Regions from separate parts of the Mesorhizobium sp. C268A genome, predicted to be linked through region 2. Evidence: predicted binding sites of a transcription regulator. Region 2 holds the regulator's gene; the other holds the start of a gene.
What was found. The regulator PhoB, encoded in region 2, activates phosphate uptake and scavenging genes when phosphate is short. The targets are predictions, from matches to a motif close to TGTCATNNANCTGTCAT.

Region 1 (10,720 bases), 330 kb from region 2:
TCGGCTGTCATGTCGAGCCCGACGTGCCACAGATGATCATGGCCGATCCGGGAAGAGTCAGGCAGGTGCTGCTCAACCTGATCGGCAATGCGATCAAGTTCACCGACACCGGCGGCGTGCTGGTTTCGGTTGCACGGGCCCGCACCGAGACCAGCGACCGCATCTGCTTCACCGTCGCCGACACCGGCCCTGGCCTGCGCGAAGACGACATGGAGCGCATCTTCGAGGAATTCGAACAGTCCGACGGCACCTCGACCCGCACCCATGGCGGCGCCGGCCTCGGTCTTGCTATCTCAAGGCGGCTGGTGACCGCCATGGGCGGTGCCATTTCGGTGTCGAGCCGGCTTGGCGAGGGATCGGAATTCGTCTTCGAGATCCCGGCCGCAGGAGCAACCGAAGCACCGCAGAACCGGCAGAACATCCTGGCCGGCCGGCGCGCCGTGATCGTGTCGAAGAACGCCGTCGAGGCGGACGCCATCGCCCGCACCATCCGCGCCCATGGCGGCGCCGTCGACGTCGCCGCAACCGCTTCCCAGGCGACGCCCTTCGCCGAACATTGCGATGTGCTGTTGATCGACGCGGCCCTGGAGGACGGCGACGGCAGACTGCTCAAGCGCCTGCGCCAGAGTGGCTTTGCCGATTGCGAGGCGATCACGCTGATCGCGCCGACCGACCGCGGCATGCTTGGCGAATTCCGCACCAGCGGCTACGCCACCTTCCTGGCGAGGCCGGTGCGCGGCGAAACCCTGCTGCGCGTGCTGCTGACCAGTCATGCCCCTGCCTTGCCGCCGCCCAAGCCGGAAAAGACCGGCGCGTCCTCGCTTCGTGCCCATGGCGGGCGCCAGCAAGGTTTGTCGGTGCTGATCGCCGAAGACAACGACATCAACGCCATGCTTGCCCGCGCCACGCTTTTGAAGGCGGGACATCGCGTGAAAGTGGTCGGCAATGGCAAGGCCGCGGTCGAGGCGGTGACCGAAGCCGGGCTGAAAAATCGCTTCGATGTGGTGCTGATGGATTTGCACATGCCGGTCATGGACGGGCTGGACGCGATCGCCGCCATCCGCCGCCACGAGGAGGAAATGGCTGTGCCGCCGGTTCCGATCATGGTGCTTTCGGCCGACAGCCAGGAAAAGACCCGCCACACCGTGCTCGCCCATGGCGCCAGCGGCTTTGTCACCAAGCCGCTCGATCCCGACGCGCTGGTCCATGCCGTCGAGGGCCAGGTGGCCGCCTGAATTCATGTCGCTCAAAAGTGGCCCCGGTTTTGAGAAGACGACATGCACAAAACAAAGACTTGAAGCGCGTCGCGTGAATCGTCCCCAGCGCGACGCGCTTCAAGGCGACGCTGGCGCAATCCTCGCGTCACGTAGGTAGCCGAATGAGGGTTTTCGCCAGCCGACGAAGTATTGCCCGTCGCGCCGTATCACGGTACTGTCACAATCCTGTTGCACCTACACCGTATCCCCGTGCCAAGAGGGATGGCTCGAAGGAGAATCACTCGTGCATACAGTTATGCCGGAATGTGACACTCGGCCCAGCGCAGGCGGCGCTTTGCTCGCCGCGCGGAACGCCGATGCCGTCGCAACAGGCGCACCGCTGGGCCGTATCGGCAATCTCGAAGTGCGGCTTGCCCGCAATGAAGCCGAGATCGCCGCCGCGCAGGAAGTGCGCTACCGGGTGTTTTATGACGAGCTTGGCGCCAGGAAGGACCTATTCCAGGCGCAGGACCGGCGCGACGCCGACCGCTTCGACCCGCTGTGCGACCATCTCCTCGTGCTGGACACTTCGATCTCCGGCCCCGAGCATCGCCGCATCGTCGGCACTTACCGCCTGCTGCGGCAAGAGATTGCGGCAACCGCCGGCGGCTTCTATTCCGAAGGCGAGTTCGAACTGACCAAGCTGATCGCCCGCCATCCCGGCCAGCGCTTCCTTGAGCTCGGCCGCTCCTGCGTGCTGCCGGAATACCGCTCGAAGCGCACCATCGAGGCGCTGTGGCAAGGCATCTGGGCCTACATCAACCACTATGAGATCGGCGTGATGACCGGTTGTGCCTCGTTCCCTGGCACGGTGCCGGCTGCGCATGCCGAGGCGCTCACCTACCTTGCCCATCACTGCCGGACCAACTCCGCCTGGGATGTGCGGGCGGTCTCCGGCCGCTATTGCTCGATGGATCTGATGCCGATCGAGGCGGTCAACGCCAAGGCGGCGATCGCGGCCATGCCGCCGCTGGTCAAGGGCTATCTGCGCGTCGGCGCCCGCATCGGCGACGGCTGCGTCATCGACCGTGAGTTCTCCACCGTCGATGTGTTCGTGGTGATGCCGGTCAAGGAAATCGGCGCCCGCTACGTCAACTATTATGGCGGGGAAGCGCAGCGCTTTGCGGCGTGAGGCAGTAGGCAGTAGGCAGTAGGCAGTAGTGAAGGCTGCCGCGAATTTCTGACTACCGACTATTCCCTATTCCCTATTCCCTATTCCCTATTCCCTCTCCCCTCTCCCTACGGAATATCGTCCGGTCGCCGTCCCGGGCGGCTCTTGTAGGACGGAAAGGTCCAGCCGAATTTCAGCGCGCCGCCGCGCACCAGGAAAGCCGCGACGAAGCCGGCAATATCCGAGGCGAGCGGCGGCAGGCCGGCAAGATCGCCAAGTGTGTAGAGGCCGGCGCCCGCGAGTGCGGCGGTGACGTAGATTTCGGGCCTGAGCAGCACCGATGGCTCGCCGGCCAGCAGATCGCGCAGGATGCCGCCAAATGTGGCGGTCAACACGCCCATAACAACGGAGACGACCGGCGAGCCGGTGATGGCCAGCCCCTTGGCCGCGCCCATTACGGAAAAGGCCGCCAATCCGATGGCGTCGAGCCAGAGCAGCCATTTCCAGCGGGATTCGACGCGGTGGGCGATGAAGAAGACCAGCACTGCAACCGCCGCGCAAACCAGCACATAGCCGGAGTTGGCGACCCAAAAGACGGGCAGGTTGAGGATGACGTCGCGAAGCGTGCCGCCGCCAATGCCGGTGACGCTGGCCAGAAACAGGAAGCCGATAATGTCGAGCTGCTTGCGCGAAGCCGCCAACGCCCCGGTCGCGGCAAAGACGGCGACGCCGGCATAGTCGAGGAGGTCGATGGGTGTCAGGGACATGAGGTAGTAGGGATTGGGAATTAGGGAAAGTATGAATAACACTAAGCCGCGCGATTGATACGCCTGCCTATTCCCTATTCCCTATTCCCTATTCCCTATTCCCTATTCCCTACTGCCTACCCTACTCACGCATCCTTCTCGGCCTGCTCGTTCACCGGCCCCGGCTCGACCGGCGCTTCGGTGGCCGCGATCTTGGGGCCGCCCTTGGCGACCCCGACCATGGCCGGCCGCAGCACGCGCTCGCCGATCGAATAGCCCGGCTGCACGACCTGGACGACGGTGTTGGCCGGCACATCGGGATTGGGCACTTCGAACATCGCCTGGTGGAAATTCGGGTCGAACTTCTCACCTTCCGGTTCCAGCTTCTTCACCCCATGCCGTTCCAGCGTCGACAGCATGGCGCGCTCGGTGATCTCGACGCCGTCGATCAGCGCCTTGAAGCCGGCATCTCCGGCCGCTTTCGCCTCGGCGGGGATAGCATCGAGCGCGCGGCGCAGATTGTCCGACACCGACAGCATGTCGCGGGCGAAATTGGCCACCGCATAGGCGCGCGCATCATGCACGTCGCGGGCGGTGCGGCGGCGCAGATTCTCCATCTCGGCTGCGACGCGCAGCGCGCGGTCCTTCAGCTCCTCGTTTTCCTTCAGCAACCGCACCAGCGCTTCATAGTCGCCGTCGATGCCGCCTTGCGTGCGCTCGGCCTCGGCCGTTTCGATATCCTCGGGCGCGCGTTCGTCTTTTGTCTGGTCGCTCATCGCCATTTCCCGTCATTCGAATGGTTTGGATTTGCGCCCGATATCGAGGTTTGGCGGCCAAAAATCAAGGGGCAAGCCCAGCAGGACGCCCCACAGCAGGCAATGTTGCGGGCAGCCCGTCGGACTTGGTGCGGGGCGCAAGGACGTTCAAAATTAATTCAAACTTTACCGTAACGGCAGCCTTTGCTTGCCAATACCCCGCTATGGGGAACCATTCAAAGCTTGGAGGAGTTTTGAAACCGACACAGGATTTGAGACAATGGACCGCAATACTGGCAACAGAAGCGAAGAGCTCGCCGCCGACATCAGGCGCCAGTTCGGCACCGAGGCGACGACGCGCTTCTTGCGCACCTTGCCGGCCTTCCGCACCGAGGCCGACATTCCCGCCCGTTTCCGGGACCTGCTCGACCGGCTGGACGGCATAGAAGCCAGCATGGCCGGCGGCCAACGCCGTCAATAGCGATGCTATCGCGCGACAATTACGCGCAGTAATTTTGCGTGAGCTTTTCCTTGCGGCAGCGGGACGCCCCGCCTATGCTTCCTGATGAACATGATTTCCCCCGAGACGGCCGCCAACAGCAAGCGCGCCTGGTTGAAGATCCTGGCGCGCTACAAGAAGCCCGACCGGCGACGCAGCACTCTTGAACTCGCCATCACCCTTATTCCTTTCGTTACGCTGTGGGCGCTGTCTTCGGCAGCCTATTCCTATGGCCACTGGTGGGGCTTGATCCTGATCCTTCCCGCCGCCGGTTTTCTGGTGCGGATCTTCATGATCCAGCACGATTGCGGCCACGGCTCCTTCTTCGCCAACCGCACTGCCGACGACTGGATCGGCCGCGCGCTCGGCGTGCTGACGCTGACCCCTTACGATTGCTGGCGGCGCGCGCACGCCACCCATCACGCCAGCGCCGGCAATCTTGACGAGCGCGGCATGGGCGATATCAGGACGTTGACGGTTGCTGAATACCGGCAGCTGTCTTGGCGGGGACGCCTTGCCTATCGTCTCTACCGCCATCCCCTGGTGATGTTCGGCCTTGGCCCGATCTGGCTGTTCATCTTCGAGCAGAGGCTGCCGGTCGGCATGATGCGCGGCGGCCTGACGCCCTGGGTGTCGTCGATGACCACCAATCTCGGCATCGCGGTCGCGGCAGCGCTGCTTATCTGGCTGGTCGGCCCCGGCGCTTTCCTGATCGTCCATTTGCCGATCGTGATCCTGGCCGGATCGGCCGGAATCTGGCTGTTCTACGTCCAGCACCAGTTCGAGGAGACGGAATGGGCGAAGGACGAAGAGTGGGAATTCCAGCGTGCCGCCCTGCACGGCTCGTCCTATTATGATTTGCCGCCGGTGCTGAACTGGTTCACCGGCAATATCGGCGTCCATCACGTGCACCATCTCTCGGCCAAGGTGCCGGGCTACCGGCTGCAGGAAGTGCTGCGCGACTATCCCGAACTGCGCGGCATCGGCCGCGTCACGCTTCTCGACAGCCTGCGCTGCGTCAAGCTGGCGTTGTGGGACGAGAACCGCCGCAAGCTGATCTCGTTTCGCGAAGCGCGGGCCTTGGCCTGAAAGCAATTCCAGCAAAGTGTGAGGCGGTTTTCCGGGCTTTCGCTTGGGAATGCCGTAAGACAAAGAAAAAAACCGCCGCACCGAAGGCGCGGCGGCATCTTCCAAAAACCGGCTCAGGCAGCCTTGCGCTCCTCGCGCATCCAGACCTTGCAGCCCTGATCATGTCAGGCGCCTTTTCGGCGATCATGATGGACGGTGCATTGGTGTTGCCGCCGATGAGCGCCGATTCCTCCCTCGCGGCCGGCGGATATTTCCGTCCGGAGAGCCAGGAGAAGGCCCGATCACAGTCTTTGTAAAGACAGGCGAATTACCGCTGCGTCAGATGTTGCGAACGCGCCGCCAGGAGTATTTCGGCCCCTTCGGCTCCGACGCTTCGGTCGGCTGATAGTAAAGGCCCAGCCCGCCTGTGCGGCCTTCTTCGAGGCGCTTCAGCAGAACCGGGTTGGAGATTTCGAACTCGTCGAAGCCGAGGCGCAGCATATGCGGCAGCTGGTCGACGAGCACCTGGCCAGTGGCGCGGACCGCGCCCTCGAAATGGTAGCGGCTGCGCAGCAATTCGCCCTTGGAAAACGAGCGGCCGTCGCTGAAGGCCGGGAAGGCCAGCGCCACCAGCGACAGCTGGTCGAGCAGATCCACAATCTTTTCCAGCTGGTCGCCGGGCTGCAGCGCGACGCCAAGCCGCTCCTTGGCCGAGCGCCGCACTTCGGCATCGAGGCCGAGAAATGCCTGCAACGGCAGGATGAAGCGGCCATTGCCCGCCAGTGCATCCGCACTTTCGGCATGTGTCCACTCGTCCTCGCGAAAACCCGTCCGGGTCCAGAGGCGGGTCTCCGCTGTCGTCGGTTCAGTCATCGAAAATTCCTAAAAGCCCCAAAATCGAAGTCCGCGAAAGCCGGTCCACACGAAACCGGCGGCCTCCGGGCGGAAGCCGCCGTTGCAGGCCAACCTCACCTGAATATCACCATAGCTTAAAGGGATGCGTCGGTCAGCGACACTTCCAGTCCCGACAGATGGATGCCGCACTCGGTCTTGGCATGACCGGCCCAGCGTCCGCTGCGCGCATCTTCGCCCGGCTGCACCGGCTGCGTGCATGGGAAGCAGCCGATCGACAGATAGCCGTACGCAACCAGCGGATTTTCGCGCAACGCATGCGCGCGCATGTAGTCGGCCTGATCGGATGTCGTCCAGTGCGCCAGCGGATTGATGCGTACGCGCGGGCCGACCGCCTCGAACACCGGCAGCGCGGCTCGCGTCGCCGCCTGGAAGCGCTTGCGGCCGGTCAGCCAGGCCCGGAAGGGGGCGACGCCGCGCGCCAGCGGCTCGACCTTGCGCACGTCGCAGCAGGCATCGGTGTTGCTCTGGTGCAGATTGCCGGTCGGATCGACCCGTTCGAGCGCTGCGTCTTCGGGCTTGATCACCCTGATGTTGGTCAGCCCGAAATCGGCGACCAGCGCATCGCGGTAGCCCAGCGTCTCTTCGAAATGCTTGCCGGTGTCCAGGAAGATGACCGGCAGCGTGCGGTCGACCTTGGCGATCATATGCAGCAGGACGGCGGAATCCGCGCCGAAGGACGACACGGCGGCGATCTCGTCATGAAACAATTCGCTCGCCGCGCGTTCGATGATGTCGAGCGGGCTCAGATGTCCATACAGCGCGTCGAAGCCCGCCGCTTTGGCGGCGATGCTGTCGTCGACGTCGAGGATGCGGTCAAGCGGCCTTGGTTTCGCCAGCATAGAGCGCCTCCTTGAACGGCGCGGGACCGACACGGCGGTAGGCGTCGATAAAACGTTCACTGGGACCGAGCCGAAGGCCGAGATAGGTGTCGACGATCTGCTCGATGGCGTCGGTGATCTCTTCCGAAGAGAAGCCGCGGCCGATGATTTCGCCAACCGAGGTGTTCTCGTCGGCCGATCCGCCAAGCGTCACCTGGTAGAGCTCGGAGCCCTTCTTCTCGACGCCGAGGATACCGATATGGCCGACATGGTGATGTCCGCAGGCATTGATGCAGCCGGAAATCTTCAGCTTCAATTCGCCGATCTCGCGCTGCCGCTCCAGCGAGGCGAAGCGAAGCGAAATCTCCTGCGCGATCGGGATCGAGCGCGCTGTCGCCAGCGCGCAATAATCGAGGCCAGGGCACGCGATGATGTCGCTGATCAGGTTGGAATTGGCCGTCGCGAGGCCAATGTCGACCAAAGCGTCGTAGACCGCTTTCAAATCGGCGCGCGCCACATGCGGCAGGATCAGGTTCTGCTCATGGCTGACGCGCAGTTCGTCGAACGCGTATTTCTCGGCGATGTCGGCGACCGCTTCCATCTGGCTGTCGGTGGCATCGCCCGGCACCTCGCCGATACCTTTCAGCGAAATCGTCACCGCGGCATAGTCGGGATGGCGATGGGTCACGACATTCTGGTCGAGCCAATCCGAGAAGCTTTTGGAATCGAGCCGCGCCAGCTTGATCGCCGCGTCGCCTTCCGGCCGGGCGGTCAGTGCCGGCGGCGCGAAATAGGCGTCGATGGCACGGATGTCGGCTTCCGGCAGCTTCAGCTCGGCGTCCTTCAGCTCCTGCCATTCGGCCTCGACCTGGCGGGTGATTTCCTCGACGCCGGTCTCGTGGACGAGGATCTTGATGCGCGCCTTGTACTTGTTGTCGCGGCGGCCATAGAGGTTGTACACGCGCAGGATCGCGGTGCAGTAGGACAGCAGGTCGGCTTCCGGCAGGAAGTCGCGGATCTTGCGCGCCACCATCGGCGTGCGGCCCTGGCCGCCACCGACATAGACGGCAAAGCCGAGCTCGCCGGCGGCGTTCTTCTTCAGATGCAGACCGATATCATGCGTCTGGATGGCGGCGCGGTCGCGCTCGGCCCCGGTCACCGCGATCTTGAACTTGCGCGGCAGGAACGAGAATTCCGGATGCACAGACGACCATTGCCGCAGGATCTCGGCATAGGGGCGCGGATCAGCGACCTCGTCGGCGGCGGCGCCGGCAAAGTGATCGGCGGTGACGTTGCGGATGCAATTGCCGCTGGTCTGGATCGCATGCATCTCGACGCTGGCGAGATCGGCCAGGATCGCCGGAATGTCGGACAGCGCCGGCCAGTTGAACTGGATGTTCTGGCGCGTGGTGAAGTGGCCGTAGCCCTTGTCGTATTTGCGCGCGATGTGGCCGAGCATGCGCAGTTGCGCGCTGTTCAGCGTGCCATAGGGCACCGCGATGCGCAGCATGTAGGCGTGCAGCTGCAGGTAGACGCCGTTCATCAGCCGCAGCGGCCGAAACTGATCCTCGGTGATCTCGCCGGACAGCCGGCGTTCGACCTGGTCGCTGAACTCGGCGACGCGGGCCTGGACAAAATCGTGGTCGAACTCATCGTAGCGGTACATGTTTCGTCTTTCAGGGCGCGTCCGCCCGTATTTTGTTAAGCTGCCCGCGCAGCCTGCTTGCCCAGATCTTCCCGGATGGTCGGGCCGGCAGCGCGGATCTTTTCGCGCAGCCGCACCGGCACGACGATGCCATTGACGACTTCAGCGTCGATCAGATTGACGTCGACAACCTGATTGTTGGCGTTGGCCTTGGCGCCGATTGCTTCCAGCCTGTCCTCTGCCGCTTGGTCATGGGCAAGGTCGGCATGGTCGACCGTCTCGGCCCAGCCACCATCGGCGTACCAGACGGCGATGCCGTCGGAGAGGCGGTTTGCGGTCAGTATCTTCATGGCTGGACCTCTGCGTCGGCCGCATTGGCGGCGCTCTCATGACTATGTGCCGCGAGCGGCTCGGAACGTTCAAAGTTGGCGCCGGCAACCGCGTCGCCGATGATGGTCATCACCGGACCGGCCAGATCGGCGCGCTCTTCCAGCGACGGCAAATCGGCCAGCGTGCCGTGGAAACGGCGGCGGTTCTGCAAGCTGGCATTCTCGACCACGGCAACCGCCGTGTCCGGCGACAGGCCGGCCTCGATCAGCCGTCCGGCGACTTCGGCGGCGACCGAGCGGCCCATATAGACGGCGACGGTGGCGCCGGAAATGGCGAGCTTGGCCCAATCCGGCAGCGAATTGCCCTTCAGATCATGGCCGGTGGTGAACACCATCGACGAGGAGACGCCGCGCAGCGTCAGCGGCAGCTCGAAATCGGCGGCGGCGGCAAAGGCGGCGGTGACGCCGGGGACGACATCATAGGCGATGCGGGCATCGCGCAGTGCGGCCATCTCCTCGCCGGCGCGGCCGAACACCAGCGGGTCGCCCGACTTCAGCCGCACGACGCGCTTGCCCTGCCTGCCAAGCTCGACCAGCAGCGCATTGATCTCGGCCTGGCTCTTGGTGTGGCATCCCTTGCGTTTTCCGACCGGCAGCCGCTCGGCGTCGCGGCGGCCCATGGCGACGATCGCCTCCGGCACCAACGCGTCATAGACGATGACGTCGGCTTCCATCAAAAGCCGATGCGCGCGCAGCGTCAGAAGATCCTCAGCACCTGGCCCGGCGCCGACCAGGGCGATATGGCCCGAAGCCGGAGCCTTCGACAGCAACAGATCGGCGGCGGCGTCATGCGCCTGCGAAAGCTCGCCGGCTTCGACGGCGCGCGCCGGTGCACCCTGGAAAAAACTGCTCCAGAACTGGCGGCGTGCGTTGCCTTTCGGCAGCAGCTTTTCGGCGGCACCCCGGAACGAGGCGGCAAGCGCTGCCAGCGGCCCGAGCGACGGCGACAGCATGCGGTCGATGCGGCTGCGCAGCATCTGCGCCAGCACCGGACCCGCGCCTTCCGTGCCGATGGCGATGGCGACCGGGGCGCGGTTGACCAGCGCCGGGGTGAAGAAATCGCATAGCTCCGGCCGGTCGACGGCATTGACCGGAATGCCAAGGCGGCGCGCATCGTGGGCGACGCGGCGGTCGAGCGTCTCGTCGCCGCTGGCGGCAAACACCAGGACCGCGCCTTCGAGATGCGCGGCGTCGTAGGGGGCGTCGATACGGATGGCGCCGGTCGTGGCGATGAAGCTCAGCAATTCGGCGTCGGCAACATCGGCAATGATGCGAAGCACAGCACTCGACTGATCAAGTAGCCGCGCCTTGGCCAACGCTTCGCCTCCGCCGCCGACGATGGCCACGGCTTCGCCTTCGACCCGCATGAAGACCGGGAACGCGGTGAGCTTGGGATTGGTGTGCGGCATGACGAACAGATTCCGGAACAATTCGGCAGTTTTAGGCGCGGACGCGAAAAAGCTGAAGGAACCCACTCGCGCATCCCCTGACGGGAGGCAATCGGTTTTCCGCAAGCCA
Region 2 (10,720 bases):
CAACTTTTCGCCGCCTCGCAGCGTTGCCGGCACTGGCGATCGCCTAGCCCGGCGATCGGCGGCTGCCCGTCGCTCCGTATGGGGCGCACGCGCGTGAATCAATTCGCATCCGGGCCACTTCCAAAGACCTTCTTTTTCGGCAAATGGTGGAACAAACAGCAATCACTCACGTTCTTGATTCAGTATCGGAAGGAGACAGATCATGCTCTACTGGGCGCTCGTATTTCTCGTCGTGGCGATCATCGCCGGCGCGCTTGGTTTCGGCGGCATCGCCGGTACCTCGGCCGGTATCGCGCAAATATTGTTCTTCATCTTTCTCGCCTTCCTCGTCATCTCGCTTCTGGCCGGCCTGTTCAGACGGGCATCGTAGGAGCGGGCGAACACTGGAAGCCGCACCCCTCAAACGGTTTCCAGCCACCGCCGGGCGATGTCCTCCAACGGGACATCGTCCGGCGGACCTTTTCTGGGGACCTACTCAGGAACTGAGTCCAAGTGAATCGTTCGGTCCTGATCAGGTGGACAGGTGATTGATGCGTTCCATTGGCGGAGGCGAGAGCGGACAGGGCGACGAGGTGATCGCACTGCACCCGGCTGAAAGCGGAATGCAGCTTGGCCGGGCCTTGCTTCACGCTCTGCACAATGCCGGCATTTCCGTCCTCTATCAGGATCGTGAATTGAAGACTGTATGGGCCCGCAACATGCGTGCGCCGTGGGTTTCCGACACAGCCGACAGCAACGGCGCGTTGCCACCGGCGCAAGCTGAGCAAATCGCCGCCGCCAAAAGCAATGTGATCGCTTCCGGCAATCCGGAACGCCTTGAACTGAGTGTTCCCACCGGTGATGGCATGCGCTGGTTCCAGGTATGGGTCGATGCCGATCGGGGCCATCGCGGCGACGTGCAGGGCGTCGTCACCACGATGGTGGAAACCACCGAGCAGAAACGCCGCGAACAGACGCTGAAGACGCTGTTGCGCGAAGTCAGCCACCGCTCCAAGAACCTGTTGGCCATCATCCAGAGTATTGCCACCCAGACCGGCCGCTATTCCGAGACACCCGACGATTTCCTGAAGCGCTTTCGCGGCCGCCTGCAGTCACTGGCTTCCTCCCAGGATCTGGTAACGTCGTCGAACTGGCGGGGTGCAGCACTTCGCGAGCTTATCCGCGGCCAGGTCGTTCGCTACGGCGCCGATCCCGCGCAGAGCCTGCGCTTCAATGGCGTCAACCCCTACCTCAATCCCAACGCCGCCATTCATATCGGACTGGCAATGCACGAACTCGCCGTCAATTCATTCAGCTACGGCGCCCTGGCGCGGCCGGACGGCTTTGTCGAGGTAACCGCCGATCTGTCGAACGTCGCAGAGGCCGCCGACAAGCCGGCTTTGTCGCTGACTTGGGTCGAGGCCATTGTCGCCAATGATAACAGACGCACCGAGAAACGCTTCGGCAGCGTTGCCCTCGAACGTGTCGTGCCGGCATCGCTGAACGGCACGGCGACGCTGGAGATCACCAGTGACCGCCTCGAATATCGCCTGGTGGTTCCGCACGGCAATTTCGAAACCGAATGAGCGGCGGGATTCCTTAACCGGCTGTTCACCATAAAATCCGATGCTGTGGTTCCCAGAGATTGCTGGATCTTGACCGATTCAACCGATGTTCGGCCGCGGCCTGCAACGCAAGTATGGGAGGAATGATCATGACGGTGGCCGATATGAACAGGCTGGAGCAGGCCGCGCGGGTCTCGATGAGCGGCTTTCAGGATCCTGATGCTTCAGCCTCGCCTTTGCAGCACGCCTGGCACCCCTTGCTTCGCTTCGCCGCTGTCGCGCTCGTCGCCGCTGTTGTGCTGATCGTGGCGTCGCAATTGGTCTGAGCCAGATGCTCAGGTTCACGCTGCTCCCAAGCAGCCTGGCTCAGAAACTGTCCAGCTCGTAGCCGACCAATTATTAACGCCCCTTTCGGCACAGGAACTTTGACGGCTGTGGACCGTTCTTATGGCGAGAGGACGTGTCGCCGTGGAACACATCGCCGCTTTGCTTCTGGTAATTGGCTGTTCGAACAACGTGACCGAATGCCGTGAACTGCCGGTGCCGGTCAGTGTTTTCGAAACCGCCGAAGCATGCACGGCAGAACGTCCATTCGCTGCCGGCGACGTGCAGGGTCAGGCCGAGCACGTCGTTGCCAAATGTCTTACGGTCGACCCCGCGCTGGAGGATGATTATGACCAGATCGTCTGGAACGTGCGCCCGGACGGCACCCTCGACGCGTCTTTGCAGATTTCCAGTGTCGTGGTCGCGTCGAACGCCACGCGCCGCGAAAAAGACTCTCTTAGCCAACAATAAGATCGAGCGGGCAAAGGCTGCTGTTTCGTGCTAAATAGCGGCTGGAGCTTACTAAAGTGAGGACAAAAGTGAGGAGAGATTCCATGCGGAAATTGATTATTGCCATGGTTGCGGTGGTCGCCGTCAGCGGCTGCAGCACGACCGAGCAGGATGTCGGTGTCGGCGCCGGTGTCGGTGCTTTGGCCGGCGGACTGATCGGCGGCGGCAAGGGTGCGCTGATCGGCGCAGCCGTTGGCGCCGGTTCCGGCCTGCTGGTGCGCAACCTGCGCAACGGCTATTGCCAGTATCGCGACAATCGCGGCCGGCTCTACACCGCTCGCTGCTGATCCGCTTCAAAAGCGTCAGACAATCGCGACGGAGACCGGTCAGCCGGTCTCCGTTTGTTTGACTGCATCAGGCTGCGGGATCCTGATTTCCACCGTAAGCCCATCGATGCGAAAATCTCGGGCAATCGTGCCGCGCAATTCGCGCGTGACATTGAGGTCGATCAGCTTGGTGCCGAAGCCGGTCTTCGCCGGCGCTTCGAGTTCCTTCTGCCCGGCCTCGCGCCAGTTCAGAACCAGCATCCGCTCGGACCCGCGCCCCTCGAACGACCAGTCGACCTTGAGCGCACCCACGGAATTGCCGGCCTCGCCATATTTCAGCGCATTCGTCGCCAGTTCGTGAAAGGTAAGGCCAAGCGCCTGCGTCGTCCTCTCGTCGAGCAGCACCTGAGGCCCTGACAATATCCCTTCCGGAAGCTCCTTGCCGAACACCTGGCCGAGCTCGATGCGCAGCAGGTCGCCAAGATCGGCCTTCTGCCAGCGCGAACGCGTCAGCATATCCTGGGAAGCCGCCATTGCCTGCAGGCGGGCCGAGAAGGAAGTTGAGAACTCCTTCACGTCGGTTGCTTGCGCTGCCGTCTGGCGCGCAATCGCCAGCACCCGCGTGATCGAATTCTTGATCCGATGCTTCATCTCCTGCAGCATCAAATCCTTTTCGAGCAGGCTTTTTTCCGTCGTTTCATGCAGCAGCGACTTGGCGTCGTAGGCGCGCTCCTGGTAGCGGGCCACCAACGCGATGGCGCCGGCCAGAAGCAGGCCGAACAGCCCGAGCATGACCGGAATGGCGCGCGAGGACGGTTGCGAAAATGCACTTGTCGGCCGAAACAGCACCGTCCACGGCCGACCGGCGACGATGATCTTGCGCGTCACCAACAGCCTGTCGCCAAAGCTCGCGGCCGGCGGCGTTTCGGACTGGAACAGAAGATTGTCGGCGTCCGCCGTGCCGTCATAGACTGCGGTGTTGACCGGCAGCAAAGGCGTGCGGCTGAGCGCGGTCTGGAACAGGTCGCGGGCGCGGAAGGCCGCGTAGAGAAGGCCTGATGTCGATGATCTGGACGCATTGATACCATCCGGCGCGGTTTCTACATTGAGCCTGACGAAGACCAGGAAGCCGGTAAAGGTCTGCGCCGCGCCAGTATCCTGGCCGAGCTGGACCAGACCGCTTGCGTGCTGTGCGTCATCGGCCAGCGCTTTTTCGATCGCCTCGCGCCGCACCGGCTCGGTGAACATGTCGTAGCCGATGGTGGATTCGTTGGCAGGGTCGAGCGGCTCGAACAGCACGACGGGCGTGCGCCATGGCTGTGTCGTGTCCGGATAGACCGTGTGGGCGGCGCCGCGGTCGCGCAACATGTCGCGCTCGACCGCCGCTTCGTCACCGGTCTTGGCCAGCCTGAGATAGCCGATGCCGCGCAGGCCGGCGAAATTGTTATCGACATCGAGGGCGCTGAAGAAGGCCTTGAATTCGCTACCTGAAATCTCGCCATTGCGGGCGTCGAACAGCGCCTGCGTCGAGCGCAGCAGTGACAGATGCAGATCGATACGGCTTTCGATGCGGTTGAGCGCGTCGTCGGCCGTCGCCTCGAACTTGATGCGCGCCGCTTCCTGGGTCGCGAAATAGGCGAAGCCCGCCATCGTCAGGCTGATCAGTGCAACGGCAATGAAGGCAAGGATCGGGAAAAACTTCTTCAACGCAGGCCCATGGACGGTTCGCGACCTTTATGGGCAAGTCGCCGCGGCAAGACAATGGCGCGGCCAAGCCATAATGACAGCTGGCATATCATGCATATTTAGCCGGCTTATCGATCTCGAGCATCAGTGAACATGACAGCTGACGATAGCGTGGTCTCAGGCCGCGATCTTCAGCGCACCCGGACCGGGAATGGCGCCGGGCGGGCACTTTCCCAGGATGATCATGCCGAGCACTTCGTCCTGGGTCACATCGGTGGTGCGCGCGGTGCCGACGACCTGGCCGTTCTTCATTACGCAGACTCGGTCGGCAAGCTCGAACACGTCGTGAATGTCGTGGCTGATCAGGAAAATGCCGATGCCGTCGGCCTTGAGCTGCTTGACCAGTTCGCCGACCTGCGCCGTCTCCTGCGGCCCAAGCGCGGCCGTCGGTTCGTCCATGATCAGGATGCGGGCGTTGAACAGGATGGCGCGTGCGATCGCCACCGACTGGCGCTGGCCGCCCGAGAGCTTGATTACCGGCTCCTTGAACCGCTGGAAGCGCGGATTGAGCCGGCCCATCACCTTGCGCGCCTCGGCCTCCATGGCGACATCGTCGAGTGTCCCCCACGCGGTCATCAGTTCGCGGCCGAGGAAGAGGTTGGCGGCAGCGTCGACATTGTCGGCCAGCGCAAGCGTCTGGTAGATCGTTTCGATGCCGTATTTCTTGGCGTCGCGCGGATTGGAGATCGAGGCCTCCTGGCCGTTGACCAAGATCTGGCCGGCATCGCGCTTGTAGGCGCCCGACAGGATCTTGATCAGCGTCGACTTACCGGCGCCGTTGTGGCCAAGCAGCGCCACCACTTCGCCCGGGAAAAGATCGATGGACGCATCGTCGACGGCGCGAATGCCACCGAACGCGATCGAGATGTTGCGCATGTCGATCAGTGGCGTACCGGTGGGAGCAGTTTTTTCCATAATCGTTCCTCCCTAGACGCGCTTGCGGTAGACGGTGTCGAGCCAGACGGCGATGACCAGGACAGCGCCAACGACAATGCTCTGCAGCGGCGAGTCGATGCCGAGCAGCACCATGCCGGATTGCAGCGACTGCATCAGTAGCGCGCCGAGCATGGCGCCCATCACCGTTCCGGCGCCGCCCGCGAGCGACGTGCCGCCGATGACAGCGGCCGCGATCACCAAAAGCTCGTCCAGTGTGCCCAGCGCATTGGTTGACGCATTGAGACGGGCCGACGAGATCGCCGCGCTGATTGCAGCCAGCACACCCATGATCATGAACACCTTCATGGTCACCCAGCGCGTGTTGATGCCGGCGAGTTCCGCTGCCTCCGGATTGCCCCCGATGGCGAAGACATAGCGGCCGAAACGCGTGCGCTTGGTGATGAACGTCATGATGATGCCGACAATCACCGCCATCAGCACCGGTATGGCGATGCCATGCGCGATGAACAGCCCGCCTTCGGGAACGGTGATGCCGTTCTGCTGTGCGTACAGGCGCACGATGCCGATCGGCCATGGATAGGAATTGGCGATCCACACGGCGCCGAGGATGGCCGCGCAAGCGACCACGCCAAGCAAGGTCTCGGCCCAGACGGGGCGCAGTGGAAAGCTGAAGCGCTTGCGCTGCGAGCGACCGTTGAGCAGCGCGAAGGCGACCGCCGCGCAGGCGACGATGCCGACCATCCAGCTGGCAGCGGCGCCAATCGAGCCGCGTGGTCCGCCGCCCATCAGCTGGAAGGTGGCGTCGAGTGGCGCGACCGTGCGCCCGCTGGTGATGAGCCATGCCATGCCGCGCCAGACCAGCAGGCCACCAAGCGTCACGATGAAGGCCGGAACCTGCATATAGGCGATGATGAAGCCCTGGAACGCGCCGATCAGCAGACCAAGCACCACGCCGGCGGCAAGCGCGACGATCCAGAGCCAGGGGTTTCCAAGCTGGAAGCCGATGACGCGAATGAGGAATTCGGCCTGTGCTACGCCCATGATCATGCCGATCACGCCTTCGACGGAGCCCACCGAAAGGTCGATGTTGCGCATGACGATGACCAGTACCATGCCGGTCGCCATGATCGCGACCGAGGACGTCTGCACCGACAGGTTCCAAAGATTGCGCGGCGTCAGGAAAAGCCCACCCGACAGGATATGTATGCCGACCCAGATGACCAGCAGCGCGCCGACCATGCCGAGCATGCGCGTGTCGAGCTCGGTCGCTTTCAGGAACCGGGCGACCGCGCCGAGTTCAGACGCTCGTGCCGTATCGGCCTGCGGATTTGAGGTCGTGTCGGTCATGATGTCCTCCAGCGGCTTGCCGTCTGGCGCGGATGCCGGACCACAGCCTAGAAGTTTGCCGCCGATGGCGGAAACACACAATTCTCGTAGAGAAAACGCCGCGGCTTGACAGCCGCGGCGCCTCATTTCTTCAAGTCGTCGAGATCAGTTGCAAGCCGCGACGCTGCCGGCGGCGACGCCTGTGCAGACTTCGTCCTTCTTGATCCAGCCGGCGTCGATGACGACGTTGAGGTTGTCCTTGGTGATCGCGACGGGGGTCAGGAACAGCGACTTGACGGTGTTGCCGCCAGGCGTGGTGAAGTCCTTGGCGCCGGCAATGTCGCCCGTCTTCTTGCCATCGGCAAGCTGCGAGGCGATCTCGGCGGCGTTCTTGCCGAGTTCGCGCGCGTCCTTCCACACCGACACCGTCTGCGTGCCGAGTGCGATGCGGTTCAGAGCGGCATGGTCGCCGTCCTGGCCCGAGACCGGAACCGTTCCTGCAAGGCCCTGCGCCGTCAGCGCGGCGACAACGCCGCCGGCTGTGCCGTCATTCGCCGCAACCACGGCATCGACCTTGTTGTCATTGGCGGTCAGGAACTGTTCCATGTTCTTTTGCGCGTTGGCCGGCAGCCAGCCATCGGTATAGGCCTCGCCGACATTCTTGATCTTGCCCGAGTCGATGGCTTCCTTGAGCACTTCCATCGAGCCCGAGAACAGGAAATCGGCATTCGGATCCGAGCCAGAGCCCTTGATGAAGACATAGTTGCCTTCGGGCTTCGCCTTGAACACTTCGCGGGCCTGCATGCGGCCGACTTCCTTGTTGTCGAAGGTCAGGTAGAAGACGTCCTTGTTCTCGATCAGGCGGTCATAGCCGACGACCGGAATGCCTTCGTCCAGCGCCTTCTGCACCGCCGGGCCGATGGCCGAGGCGTCCTGCGCCAGGATGATCAGCGAGTTGGCGCCCTGCGAGATCAGGCTTTCGACGTCGGTCAGCTGCTTGCCGGGATTGGACTGCGCGTCGGCGGAAATGTACTTGTCGCCGGCAGCCTCGATCGCCGTTTTCATCGCCGCCTCGTCGGTCTTCCAGCGCTCTTCCTGGAAGTTCGACCACGACACGCCGATGACCTTGTCCTTCGCCTGCGCGACCGACATCAGCGCCAGCGACATGGCGACACCCGCCAGCATGGCGGCTGCAAATCTGTTCATCATAATCCTCCCTGCGCCGCGTGCGGCGCGACAAAACTGGCCCGAGGGCCGGCACACAGAGGCCCTATTTTTTCGAGCCTCGAAAAAATACTGGTTCAATGATAAGGCGCTGTCAACATCGATGCTGATGGATTCTGATGGCCTTGCCGATTTTTTTCGAGGTCCGCAATAAACAATGACAGGGCTGCCGGCGTCTGCCAATATTTGGCTGGTGCCGTCGAACGCCTTCACTATCATGAGGCGCGAGGAGGCCGGGAGGAAAACAAATGTCGGTTGGGATCCGCCACGACGATCTGCGCCGTCGCAACCGTGCGATGGTGATTTCGGCCGTGCGCCGGGCCGGCCAGCCGTCGCGGACCGAGATTGCGGCGACCACCGGCCTCAGCCATTCGACGATATCGGCAATCTCGTCTGATCTAATTCAAGAAGGCATCCTGATTGAAGGCAAGCCTGGCGAGACCGGCTCGCTGAAACGCGGCCGGCCGCAGGTCGGCCTTGGCCTCAACCCGGAAGCGGCGGCGGTCATGACCGTGGTGCTGTCGCTGAACTTCCTCTCCGTCACCGTCATCGACTATGCCGGCCAGGTGGTCGCGGAAGAACAGCGCCGGCTCGACACGCTGACCATGCCGCGCGACGAGCTGATCGGCGAATGCGTAGCAATCGTCGGGCGGCGTCTCGCGGACCCGGACCTCGATGTCCAGAGCATCGCCCGCATTGCCATGGGCATCCAGGGCATCACCGATTCGCAGGCGCGGGCCATGCTGTGGTCGCCAATCACGCCACTGACCGACATTGCCTTCGCCGACATGTTGGAAGCGGAATTCGGCATTCCTGCCACCATGGAGAACGACTGCAATATGATGGCGGTGGCCCTGCAATGGCGCCAGCCCGAGCGCTACCGCGACAATTTCATCGCGATCCTCTTGTCGCACGGCATCGGCATGGGGCTGGTGCTGAAAGGCGAACTGTTCACCGGCACCCATTCCTCGGGCGGCGAGTTCGGCCACATGATCCACCGTCCGGGCGGCGCGCTCTGCCGCTGCGGGCGGCGCGGCTGCGTGGAAGCCTATGCCGGAAACTACGCCATCTGGCGCAGCGCCAAAATGATGGGCGAGGATGCCGAGCCGGTCGATATCGGCGACGCTGATATGCGGGCGCTGGCCGCTCGTGCGCGAGAGACGGACGGACCGGAGCGCGAAGCCTATCGCAGGGCCGGTGAGGCGCTCGGCTTCGGCCTCGGCAGCCTGTTTGCGCTGATCGACCCGGCCCCCGTCGCCATGGTCGGCGTCAGCGCCGCCGCGTTCGACCTGATCGAACCGGCATTGCGCGAAGCGATCGCCCAGACCGCCGGCGGCCAGCACTCGAAGTCGATCTCCTTCGACACCGAGCCCAACGAGCTGCCGCTGATCCGCGAAGGCTGTGCCACGCGCGCGCTCGGCTTCGTCGACCAGGAGATTTTTGCGCCGGGTATTCAGCCCAAATCCGGCAAGCATGTCGCGTGAATGGCCGGCAACGGCGCGACGCGCAGGATCCTAGTCTTCCCTGATCGCGTAGCCGGCGCCGCGAATGGTACGGATGACATCCGGCATGCGGCCGTTGTTGACGGCCTTGCGCAGCCGCCCGACATGCACGTCGACGGTTCGCTCGTCTATATAGATCGTCTCGCCCCAGACATTGTCGAGCAGTTGGCTGCGCGAGAACACGCGGCCGGGATGGCGCATCATGAATTCGAGCAGCCGGAACTCGGTCGGTCCGAGCCTGATCTCGCTCTTCTTGCGGTAGACACGGTGCGACTCGCGGTCGAGCACGATGTCGCCGACCTTGAGCACGCTGGACAGCACTTCCGGCTTGGCCCGGCGCAGCAGCGCCTTCACGCGCGCCATGAACTCCGGCGTCGAGAATGGCTTGACCAGATAGTCGTCGGCGCCGGTGGACAGGCCGCGCACGCGATCGCTTTCCTCACCGCGCGCGGTCAGCATGATGATCGGCAGCCGCTCGGTTTCGGGCCGCACTCTAAGCCGCCGGCAGAGCTCGATGCCGGAAACAGCGGGCACCATCCAGTCGAGCACCAGGAGATCGGGCACGTTTTCCTGCAGGCGGATCTCGGCCTCGTCGCCGCGTGTCACCACCTCGACTTGATAGCCTTCGGATTCGAGGTTGTAGCGGAGGAGCACGCCTAGCGGCTCCTCGTCCTCCACGACCATGATGCGTGGCGCGATCATAGGCAGTTCACCCTCATCAGGCCGGCGTGGCCATCGCCGTCTCGTCCTGCTTCGGACGATTGGCGGGCAATTGCTGGCCGGTCAGCACATAATACGCATTTTCGGCGATGTTGGTGACATGATCGCCGATGCGCTCAAGATTCTTGGCGCAGAACAAGAGATGCGTGCAGGCGGTGATGTTGCGAGGGTCTTCCATCATGTAGGTCAAGAGCTCACGAAACACGGACGTGTATTTGACGTCGATGCGCTCGTCGTCATTCCTGAGTTTTGCAAGCGCTGCCGCATCGGTGGCGGCATATTCCTCGACGACGCCTTGCACCTGGATCAGCACCAGTTGCGCCATGGCATCGATGGAGTGCGAGAGGTCGCGCGGCGTGACGCTCAAGCCCACGGTGCCGACGCGTTTGGCGATGTTCTTGGCGAGATCGCCGATGCGCTCGAGGTCGCCGGCCATGCGGATCGAGCCGACCACGGCGCGCAGATCGTTGGCCATCGGCTGGCGCTTGGCGATCAGCGTGATGGCGCGGTCGTCCAGTTCGCGCTGGCGCGCATCCATGATGGCGTCGTCGGAAACGACACGCTGTGCCAGCGCATTGTCCGAATTGAGCAGCGCCCTGGTCGAGCCGCTGACCATCGAGCCGGCCAGATCGCCCATGTCGCGGATCAGCTTGCTGATCTG

Region 1: a site for PhoB is predicted at 1,433-1,449, ahead of olsB (l-ornithine N(alpha)-acyltransferase). Genes of this name have one in related genera too.

The regions. Positions count from the first base shown of each region.
Region 1 is NZ_JAMYVX010000001.1:4,375,385-4,386,104, reverse strand. It holds gene NKL06_RS21380 (response regulator) at 1-1,235, shown strand, start outside; gene olsB (l-ornithine N(alpha)-acyltransferase) at 1,513-2,388, shown strand; gene NKL06_RS21370 (TRIC cation channel family protein) at 2,496-3,134, opposite strand; gene grpE (nucleotide exchange factor GrpE) at 3,260-3,889, opposite strand; gene NKL06_RS21360 (hypothetical protein) at 4,149-4,349, shown strand; gene NKL06_RS21355 (fatty acid desaturase) at 4,434-5,456, shown strand; gene NKL06_RS21350 (DUF934 domain-containing protein) at 5,775-6,308, opposite strand; gene NKL06_RS21345 (phosphoadenylyl-sulfate reductase) at 6,425-7,189, opposite strand; gene NKL06_RS21340 (nitrite/sulfite reductase) at 7,164-8,834, opposite strand; gene NKL06_RS21335 (DUF2849 domain-containing protein) at 8,870-9,163, opposite strand; gene cysG (siroheme synthase CysG) at 9,160-10,611, opposite strand; gene NKL06_RS21325 (hypothetical protein) at 10,610-10,720, shown strand, end outside.
Region 2 is NZ_JAMYVX010000001.1:4,050,345-4,061,064, reverse strand. It holds gene NKL06_RS19820 (DUF1328 domain-containing protein) at 203-370, shown strand; gene NKL06_RS19815 (sensor histidine kinase) at 531-1,565, shown strand; gene NKL06_RS19810 (hypothetical protein) at 1,694-1,870, shown strand; gene NKL06_RS19805 (hypothetical protein) at 2,013-2,339, shown strand; gene NKL06_RS19800 (YMGG-like glycine zipper-containing protein) at 2,423-2,665, shown strand; gene NKL06_RS19795 (CHASE domain-containing protein) at 2,705-4,351, opposite strand; gene NKL06_RS19790 (ATP-binding cassette domain-containing protein) at 4,508-5,305, opposite strand; gene NKL06_RS19785 (sugar ABC transporter permease) at 5,318-6,634, opposite strand; gene xylF (D-xylose ABC transporter substrate-binding protein) at 6,779-7,819, opposite strand; gene NKL06_RS19775 (ROK family protein) at 8,086-9,321, shown strand; gene phoB (phosphate regulon transcriptional regulator PhoB) at 9,352-10,041, opposite strand; gene phoU (phosphate signaling complex protein PhoU) at 10,058-10,720, opposite strand, start outside.